One region of the Ottowia sp. SB7-C50 genome, then DNA from elsewhere that is predicted to be linked to it. Evidence: riboswitches for the same ligand, from Rfam matches in the RefSeq annotation. Region 1 holds a riboswitch; the other holds the start of a gene.
The links. Region 1 has a riboswitch for S-adenosylhomocysteine ahead of ahcY (adenosylhomocysteinase). Riboswitches for the same ligand answer to the same signal wherever they lie in the genome.
Positions count from the first base shown of each region.

Region 1 (4,412 bases):
TGGTGATGGGCATGATGCCGGGCAGCACCGGCACGTCGACGCCGCGCGCCTTCAGTTCGTCGCGGTAGCGGAAGTACGCGTCCGGGTTGAAGAAATACTGCGTGATGCCGACGTTGGCGCCCGCGCGCACCTTGGTGGCAAAGGCGTCCAGGTCGGCATCGGGCGATTTGGCCTGGGGGTGAATCTCGGGGTAGGCGGCGACGGCCACCTTGAAATGGTCGCCCGTTTCGCTGCGGATGAAGGCGACCAGGTCGCTCGCGTAGCGGAAATTGCCGCCCAGCCCGTAGCCGCTGGGCAGGTCGCCACGCAGTGCGACGATGCGGCGCACGCCCGCCGCGCGGTAGGTGGCCAGGCGCTCGCGGATCGATTCGGCCGTCTGCCCGATGCACGACAGGTGCGGCACGCCATGCATGCCTTCGCCGACGATCTCGCGCACGGTGTCCAGCGTGCCGTCCTGCGTGGAGCCGCCAGCGCCGAAGGTGACCGAGCAGAACTCGGGCTTCAGCGCGTACAGCCTGGCGCGCACGTCGCGCAGCTTCAGGCCGCCTTCGGGCGTCTTGGGGGGGGAAGAATTCAAGGCTGAGATTGACGCTCATGATGAGGATTTGCTAAGCGCCGTTCGCACGGCGTACAAAAAGAATTCGCGGTTGCCGTCGCCACCGGCGATAGGACTGGGCAGCCATTGCCGCACGTCCAGGCCCGCATCGGCGCAGGCGGCGCGCAGGCGTTGCTCGACCTGCGCGTACAGGCCCGCATCGCGCACGATGCCTCCCTTGCCGATGTCGGCCGCTTGCAGCTCGAACTGCGGCTTGACCAGCAGCAGCGCGTGGCCGCCGGGCTTGAGCAGCGACGCCAGCGCCGGCAGCACCAGCGTGAGCGAAATGAAGGACAGATCGGCCACCGCGATGTCGAATTCAGAACAAAAAAGGCCTGCAGCGCTGGATGAATCAGCGCCCTCAGCTATTAATTTTGAAGCATCCAGCGTGCGCGCATTGACGCCCTGCAGCGCCCGCACGCGCGCGTCGGCCGTCAGCCTGGGGTGCAGCTGCCCGTGGCCCACGTCCACGCCGGTCACGCTGGCCGCGCCGTGCTGCAACAGGCAGTCGGTGAAGCCGCCGGTGGACTGGCCGACGTCGAGGCAATGCCGCCCGGCGACGTCGAGCCCCGTTTCGCGCAGCGCACCTTCCAGCTTGAGCCCGCCGCGCGAGACATAGCGCGCCTCGGCCGCGTCGAGCAATTCGACTTCGGCGTGCGGCGGCAGCTCGTCGCTCTTGCTGAGCGCCTTCCAGCCGCTGGGCGACAGCCAGCGCGCACCGGCCGCAATCAGGCGCTGCGCCTGGCTGCGGCTGGCGGCCAGGCCGCGATCGACGAGGAACTGGTCGGCACGCACGGAATAGGCATCAAACAGGCCGCCAGCGCTTGCCAGTCAAGCGCGAACAGCTATTTAATCAATAGCGGTACGTGTCCGGCTTGTACGGCCCCTGCTTGGGCACGCCGATGTACTTGGCCTGCTCGGGCGTCAGCTCGGTCAGCTTGGCGTTGAGCTTGGCCAGTTGCAGGCGGGCCACCTTTTCATCCAGGTGCTTGGGCAGCACGTAGACCTTGCCGACGTCGTACGCATCGGGGTGGGTGAACAGCTCGATCTGCGCGATGGTCTGGTTGGCGAAGCTGCTGCTCATCACGTAGCTGGGGTGGCCGGTGGCGCAGCCCAGGTTCACCAGGCGCCCCTTGGCCAGCAGGATGATGCGCTTGCCGTCCTTGAAGATCACGTGGTCGACCTGCGGCTTGATTTCTTCCCACTTGCAGTTTTTCTCCAGCTCGGCGACCTGGATCTCGTTGTCGAAGTGGCCGATGTTGCACACGATGGCCTGGTCCTTCATGGCCTTCATGTGCTTGTAGGTGATGACGTCCTTGTTGCCCGTGGTCGTGACGAAGATGTCGGCCAGCGGCGCGGCTTCTTCCATCGTCACCACGCGGTAGCCTTCCATGGCGGCCTGCAGGGCGCAGATGGGGTCGATCTCGGTCACCCACACCTGGGCCGACAGCGCACGCAGCGCCTGCGCCGAGCCTTTGCCCACGTCGCCATAGCCGCACACCACGGCGACCTTGCCGGCGATCATCACGTCGGTGGCGCGCTTGATGCCATCGACCAGCGATTCACGGCAGCCGTACAGGTTGTCGAACTTCGATTTGGTGACGCTGTCGTTGACGTTGATGGCGCGGAACAGCAGGGTGCCGGCGGCGCTCATCTCTTTCAGGCGGTGCACGCCGGTGGTGGTTTCTTCGGTCACGCCGATGATCTCGGCCGACTTGCGGCTGTACCAGGTGGGGTCTTCCTTGAGCTTGGCCTTGATGGCGGCAAACAGAATTTTTTCTTCTTCGCTCTTCGGATTGGCCAGCACCTTGGGGTTGGTTTCGGCCTGCTGGCCCAGGTGCATCAGCAGCGTGGCGTCGCCGCCGTCGTCCAGGATCATGTTGGGGCCTTCGCCCTTGCTGCCCTTCTTGCCGAAGTCGAAGATGCGGTGGGTGTAGTCCCAGTAGTCGGTCAGCGTCTCGCCCTTGATGGCGAACACCGGCGTGCCATTGGCGGCAATGGCGGCGGCGGCGTGGTCTTGCGTGCTGAAAATGTTGCACGACGCCCAGCGCACGTCGGCACCGAGGGCTTGCAGGGTTTCGATCAGCACCGCGGTCTGGATCGTCATGTGCAGGCTGCCGGTGATGCGGGCGCCTTTGAGGGGCTTCTTCTTGGCGAATTCGTCGCGGATCGCCATCAGGCCGGGCATCTCGGTTTCGGCAATGGCGATTTCCTTGCGGCCCCAGGGCGCGAGGTTGATGTCGGCAATGGCCGAATCGGCGGCCACGGGGTTTTTCAGGCGGGCGTTCATGACGGGCTCTTTCTCCAGATCGAGTGTGTAGAGCCACCTGCGCGGGCAACGACGGGGAAGGTGAACATGCCCATCGCACCCGGCCGGTGGATGAGCGTCGTTGCAAGAAGGGTTCCGAGCCTCACGCCTGGCAAAACGCAGGCGCTGCAACGCTCCTCGGAAAAACGGCGATTATAACGGTGGGTCCTTTCTTGGCCGGCGATAATTCAAAGGTTAACGCCCGCCCCGTCACCCCGGGCCTGAGGGCGATGTTCGGAGTCCCCTGCCTTGTCCCACGCCGCCGAGACGCGTCGCCGTCGCACCTTTGCCATCATCTCTCACCCCGACGCGGGTAAAACCACGCTGACGGAAAAGCTGCTGCTGTTTTCCGGCGCGATCCAGATTGCCGGCAGCGTGAAGGCGCGCAAGGCCAGCCGCCACGCCACCAGCGACTGGATGGAAATCGAAAAGCAGCGCGGCATCTCGGTGGCGTCCAGCGTGATGCAGATGGTCTACCGCGACCACGTCATCAACCTGCTCGACACGCCCGGCCACAAGGACTTCTCCGAAGACACCTACCGCGTGCTGACGGCCGTGGACAGCGCCCTGATGGTGATCGACGCCGCCAACGGCGTCGAGGCGCAGACGCGCCGGCTGATCGAAGTCTGCCGCCAGCGCGACACGCCGATCATCACCTTCGTCAACAAGATGGACCGCGAGGTGCGCGACCCGCTCGACATCCTGGACGAGGTGGAGCGCGAACTGGGCATGCCCTGCGTGCCCATGACCTGGCCGGTGGGCCAGGGCAAGCGCTTCGGCGGCATCATCAACCTGCGCACGCGGGCCATGACGGTGTTTCAGGCCGGCAGCGAAAAGCGCCCGCAGGATTTCGAGGTGATTCCGCTGACCGAGCGCGACAAGCTGATCGCCCGCTTTGGCGACGCCTTTCTCGCCGCCGAGGAAAGCATGGAACTGGCCGTGGGCGCGTCGCCCGCGTGGGACCACGACGCCTTTCTGGCCGCCAAGCAGACGCCCGTGTTCTTCGGCTCGGGCGTCAACAACTTCGGCGTGATGGAAGTGCTGGACGCGCTGGTCGACATGGCGCCCGCGCCGCGCCCGCGCACCAGCAGCGTCGTGGTCAACAAGGAGGTGCGCGAGCAGGTCATCCAGCCCGAGGACAACACGTTTGCCGGCGTCGTCTTCAAGGTGCAGGCCAACATGGACGCCAACCACCGCGACCGCATCGCCTTTGTGCGCGTGGCCAGCGGCCAGTACCAGCCCGGCATGAAGCTGAAGGTGCAGCGCACGTCCAAAGAGCTGCGGCCGACCAGCGTGGTCACCTTTCTGAGCCAGCGGCGCGAGGCGGTCGACGAGGCCTTTGCCGGCGACATCATCGGCTTTACCACGCACGGCGGCGTGCAACTGGGCGACACCATCACCGACGGCGCCAACCTGCAATTCACCGGCCTGCCCTTCTTCGCGCCCGAGATGTTCATGACCGTGGTGCTGAAGAACCCGCTGCGCACCAAGCAGCTGCAGCAGGGCCTG
Region 1 is NZ_CP136995.1:3,148,893-3,153,304, forward strand. Features, by position in the region: partial or broken gene metF (methylenetetrahydrofolate reductase [NAD(P)H]) at 1-596, opposite strand, end outside; gene R0D99_RS15065 (TlyA family RNA methyltransferase) at 593-1,390, opposite strand; gene ahcY (adenosylhomocysteinase) at 1,449-2,885, opposite strand; S-adenosyl-L-homocysteine riboswitch at 2,971-3,049, opposite strand; gene R0D99_RS15075 (peptide chain release factor 3) at 3,153-4,412, shown strand, end outside.

Region 2 (4,412 bases), 330 kb from region 1:
GGCGTTGGCGCGCGCCTTGTCCAGCGGCCATACGGGCGTCTGCTTGCGGTTGGCATGGCGCTGGCGCACGGCCTCGTAGTCGGCCTGCGTTTCGGCCACGAACTGCGCCGCGCCCTCACCCAGCAGGCCCTGCGCCACGCCCACGCTGCGCGAGGCGTCGGGCACGTAGACCACGGGGCCGTCGTAGTGCGGCGCGATCTTCACCGCCGTGTGCACGCGGCTGGTGGTGGCACCGCCGATCAACAGCGGAATGTTGCGCTCGCGGAAGTGCGCATCCTTCTGCATCTCGCCAGCCACATGCTGCATTTCTTCCAGGCTGGGCGTGATGAGGCCACTCAGGCCCACGATGTCGGCGCCTTCGTCCTTGGCCTTCTTGAGGATTTCGTGCGCGGGCACCATCACGCCCATGTTCACCACTTCGAAGTTGTTGCACTGCAAGACCACGGTGACGATGTTCTTGCCGATGTCGTGCACGTCGCCCTTCACCGTGGCGATGACGATCTTGCCCTTGGCCTTGACGTCGGCGCCGGCCTGTTCCATGGCCTTCTTCTCGGCCTCGATGTAGGGCAGCAGGTGCGCCACGGCCTGCTTCATCACGCGCGCGCTTTTCACCACCTGCGGCAGGAACATCTTGCCGGCGCCAAACAGGTCGCCCACCACGTTCATGCCGTCCATCAACGGCCCTTCGATCACGTGCAGCGGGCGGCCGCCCTGGGCCACGATCTGCTGGTACGCCTCTTCGGTGTCTTCCACGATGAAGTCCGTGATGCCGTGCACCAGCGAATGCGACAGGCGATCGCCCACGGGCACCGGCTTGTCGGGCGTGCCGCGCCATTCCAGCTTCTTGCTGTCGTCCTTGGCCGCGCCCTTGGCGGATTCGGCGATTTCAAGCAGGCGCTCGGCGGCGTCGGGCCGGCGGTCCAGCACCACGTCTTCCACGCGCTCGCGCAGCGTGGGCTCCAGGTCGTCGTACACGCCCACCATGCCGGCATTGACGATGCCCATGTCCATGCCGGCCTTGATGGCGTGGTACAGAAACACGGTGTGGATCGCCTCGCGCACCGGGTCGTTGCCGCGGAAGCTGAAGCTGACGTTGCTCACACCGCCCGACACCTTGGCGCCCGGCAGGTTCTGCTTGATCCACTGCGTGGCTTCGATGAAATCCACCGCGTAGTGGTTGTGCTCCTCGATGCCGGTGGCAATGGCGAAGATGTTGGGGTCGAAGATGATGTCTTCGGGCGGAAAGCCCACTTCGTCGACCAGCACGCGGTAGGCGCGCTCGCAGATCTCGATCTTGCGCGCAAAGGTATCGGCCTGGCCCTGCTCGTCAAACGCCATCACCACGGCGGCGGCGCCATAGCGCTTGACCAGGCGCGCCTGGCGCTTGAACTCGTCCACGCCCTCTTTCATGCTGATGGAGTTGACGATGCCCTTGCCCTGCAGGCAGCGCAGGCCGGCCTCGATCACGCTCCACTTGCTGCTGTCGACCATCACCGGCACGCGGGCAATGTCGGGCTCGCTGGCCATCAGGTTCAAGAACTTGACCATCGCCGCCTGGCTGTCGAGCATGGCCTCGTCCATGTTCACGTCGACCACCTGGGCGCCGTTTTCGACCTGCTGGCGCGCCACGGCCAGGGCTTCCTCGAACTGGCCGTTCAGGATCATGCGCGCGAACGCCTTGGAGCCGGTGACGTTGGTGCGCTCGCCGACGTTGACGAACAGCGTGTCCTCGGCGATGAGGAGCGGTTCCAGACCCGATAGCTGGAGCGGGGGAGGGACGGTTGGGGTCATGATCTCACCTGAACAGGAAACAGGCGAGCGTCGTTGCGATGCTATGCATAAGATAGCTGACCGGGCAAGCCTGACAAGCGGTGGTGACCGATTTCCTTCAAAAACCGGCGCCGCGTGCTGCAACGCTCCTTGACCCGAAGCCGCAATTTTATCCAGCTGGCCAAGACCTTGCGCGCCAGCCGCGCCCCGGTCGGCCGGCTGAGCCGCATCAGGTCGATTGACAGGCACGCGGCGCTCGGGTAAGGCCGGCACGTGCGGCGGCGGCAGGCGCGTCTTCTTAAAATGCGTACTTTGTCGAAAGAACCGTCATGGCCTGGGCCATGAAAGGCTTTCATTCTTGAGTCCCAGCGGGGTAAAGATGAACCAGCCTTTTGTTTCCTTGTGTCCAGAGATCACCCGAAGCAACGCCCTGACCCTGATCGACTGGCTGGAAGACGAGGACGTGACGCGCTATCTGAGCGACTCGCGCCATGTCTCCCGGTTCATCGAGCAGGTCGTCGGCCGGGTGCAGTTGCCGATTCTTACCCACGTGTTCAACCAGGGCGGCCGATTCTTCATGGCCTATGACCGGCATAACGTGCCGGTGGGCTTTGTGCGTCTGGTCAAGAACGGCACCGACTGCGAAATGGTGCTGGTCATCGGCAACCGCGACACCTGGGGCCGCAGTCTCGGCGCCAGCGCGATCCGCGAAGGCATGAAGCTCGCCTTTTTCGACATGCGGGCCGAAAAGCTCATCGCCAAGATCCACCCCGACAACACGCGGTCGATCAAGGCGTTTCTGCGCAGCGGCTTCGTGCCGGATAGCGAGACGCCTGCGCTCACGTCACTTGCCATGAGCGCGCAGCGCTATCGTCGGCTGCTGCGCGAAGGTCATGCGACGCAGGCGGCCGGCATTTCCATCACCGAGGTCGACAAGGCGCGGCTTTACAGCCTGATCGAGCTGGGCCAATCGGCGGAATACTTTGAGCTGGAGCACGAGATCGAGCGCGCGTTCGTCGTCGATCCAGCGCAAATGGCGCAGGATGTCGTCACCATGAACTCCCGGGTCTTGCTGGCGGTGGACGACCAGCCCATGGAGGTTGCGTTGGTGTATCCGGAAGATGCAGACGACGATGCCGGCAAGCTGTCGGTCGGCTGCGGCATCGGCACCGCGATCCTGGGATACAAGGCGGGCGATGCCTTCAACTGGCGCGTTTCAAACCGAACCCGCGACATCCGCATCAAGCAAGTGCTGTATCAGCCGGAAGCCGCGGGCGACTTCCACTTGTAGCTTCGGGCGCGGCGTTCCGATTCAGAGACGGCCCGCAACCGCGCGCACCAGCGCCTGCGTATTGGCGCGCATCATGTCCACGTACGTGGGCGCGCCGCCGCCGGGCGGCGTGAGCGAATCAGAGAACAAGCGTCCGGCGGGTTTCAGCCCCGTTTCGCGCGCGATCTGCTCGATCAGGCGCGGGTCGGACACGTTTTCGATGAACAGCGCGCGGATGCCGTCGCGCCGAATCTGCCGCACCAGCTGCGCCACGCCCTTGGCCGAGGCCTCGCTCTCGGTGCTGACGCCTTGCGGCGACAGAAACCGCACGTCGTACGCTTGCCCATAGTACGCGTACGCCGCGTGCGACGTGATCACCTTGCGCTCGGCCGGCGCGATCGGCGCCCAGGCGGTGCGAATGTCGGCATCCAGCTTTTTCAGCTCGTCCGTGGTGCGCGCGGCGCCGGCGCGGTAGGCGGCGCAGCCAGCGGCGTCGGCGGCGCAAAGGCCGTCGGCGATGTTCTTCACGTAGAGGATCGCGTTGGGCACGCTTTGCCAGGCGTGCGGATCGGCGTGGCCGTGGTCATGGCCGTGATCCTTGTCGCCTTTGATGGGCTTGATGCCCTGCGTCGCCACGACCTGCGGGCCTTTGTAGCCGGTGCTTTGCAGCAGGCGCGGCATCCAGCCTTCATAGCCCAGCCCGTTGGAGACCACCAGCTGCGCCTGCCCCACCTGGCGCGCGTGCGTCGGCGCGGGCTGGAACACGTGCGCATCGGCGCCGGGGCCCACCAGCGTCTGCACCGCCACGCGCTCGCCGCCCACTTGCCGTACCAAGTCGCCCAGGATGCTGAAAGTGGCCACCACGCGCAGCGGCTCGGCGGCGCGGGCAGGCGCGGGCGCGGCCAACACGCTGGCCAGCGCCCCAGCCAAGGCGACGCGGCGGCGAAACAATACGAACATGACACGCTCCTGAAAACTACTGAATTGATAGCTGCTTGCGCTTGATAGACAAGCGCCGGGGGCCGATTTGACTCAAAGGCGCATCAGGCTTGAAGGTGACGGCGCCGCCGCTGCCCGCCGCGCCACGCCCCGTGGCGACCAACGACCAGCGACACCAGATACGCCGCCCCCAGCCCCAGCACGATGGTCGGGCTGGTCGGCCAATCGGCGTGGTAGCTGATCAGCAGCCCCGCCACGCCCGCCACCAGCGCCAGCGCCGCGGCCAGCGCCATCAGCGCCGGCACGCTGCGCACCCACAGGCGCGCGGTGGCGGCGGGCAGCACCATGATGCCGACGGCCATCAACGTGCCCAGCGCATGAAAACCAGCCACCAGGTTGATCACCAGCAGCCCCAGAAAACCGTAGTGCGCCA
Region 2 is NZ_CP136995.1:3,483,698-3,488,109, forward strand. Features, by position in the region: gene metH (methionine synthase) at 1-1,791, opposite strand, end outside; S-adenosyl-L-homocysteine riboswitch at 1,810-1,928, opposite strand; gene R0D99_RS16665 (bifunctional GNAT family N-acetyltransferase/nucleoside diphosphate kinase regulator) at 2,150-3,061, shown strand; gene R0D99_RS16670 (metal ABC transporter solute-binding protein, Zn/Mn family) at 3,083-4,000, opposite strand; gene R0D99_RS16675 (metal ABC transporter permease) at 4,084-4,412, opposite strand, start outside.
Region 2: it holds a riboswitch for S-adenosylhomocysteine, as region 1 does, so the genes downstream of both, metH (methionine synthase) here and ahcY (adenosylhomocysteinase) in region 1, are expected to answer to the same signal.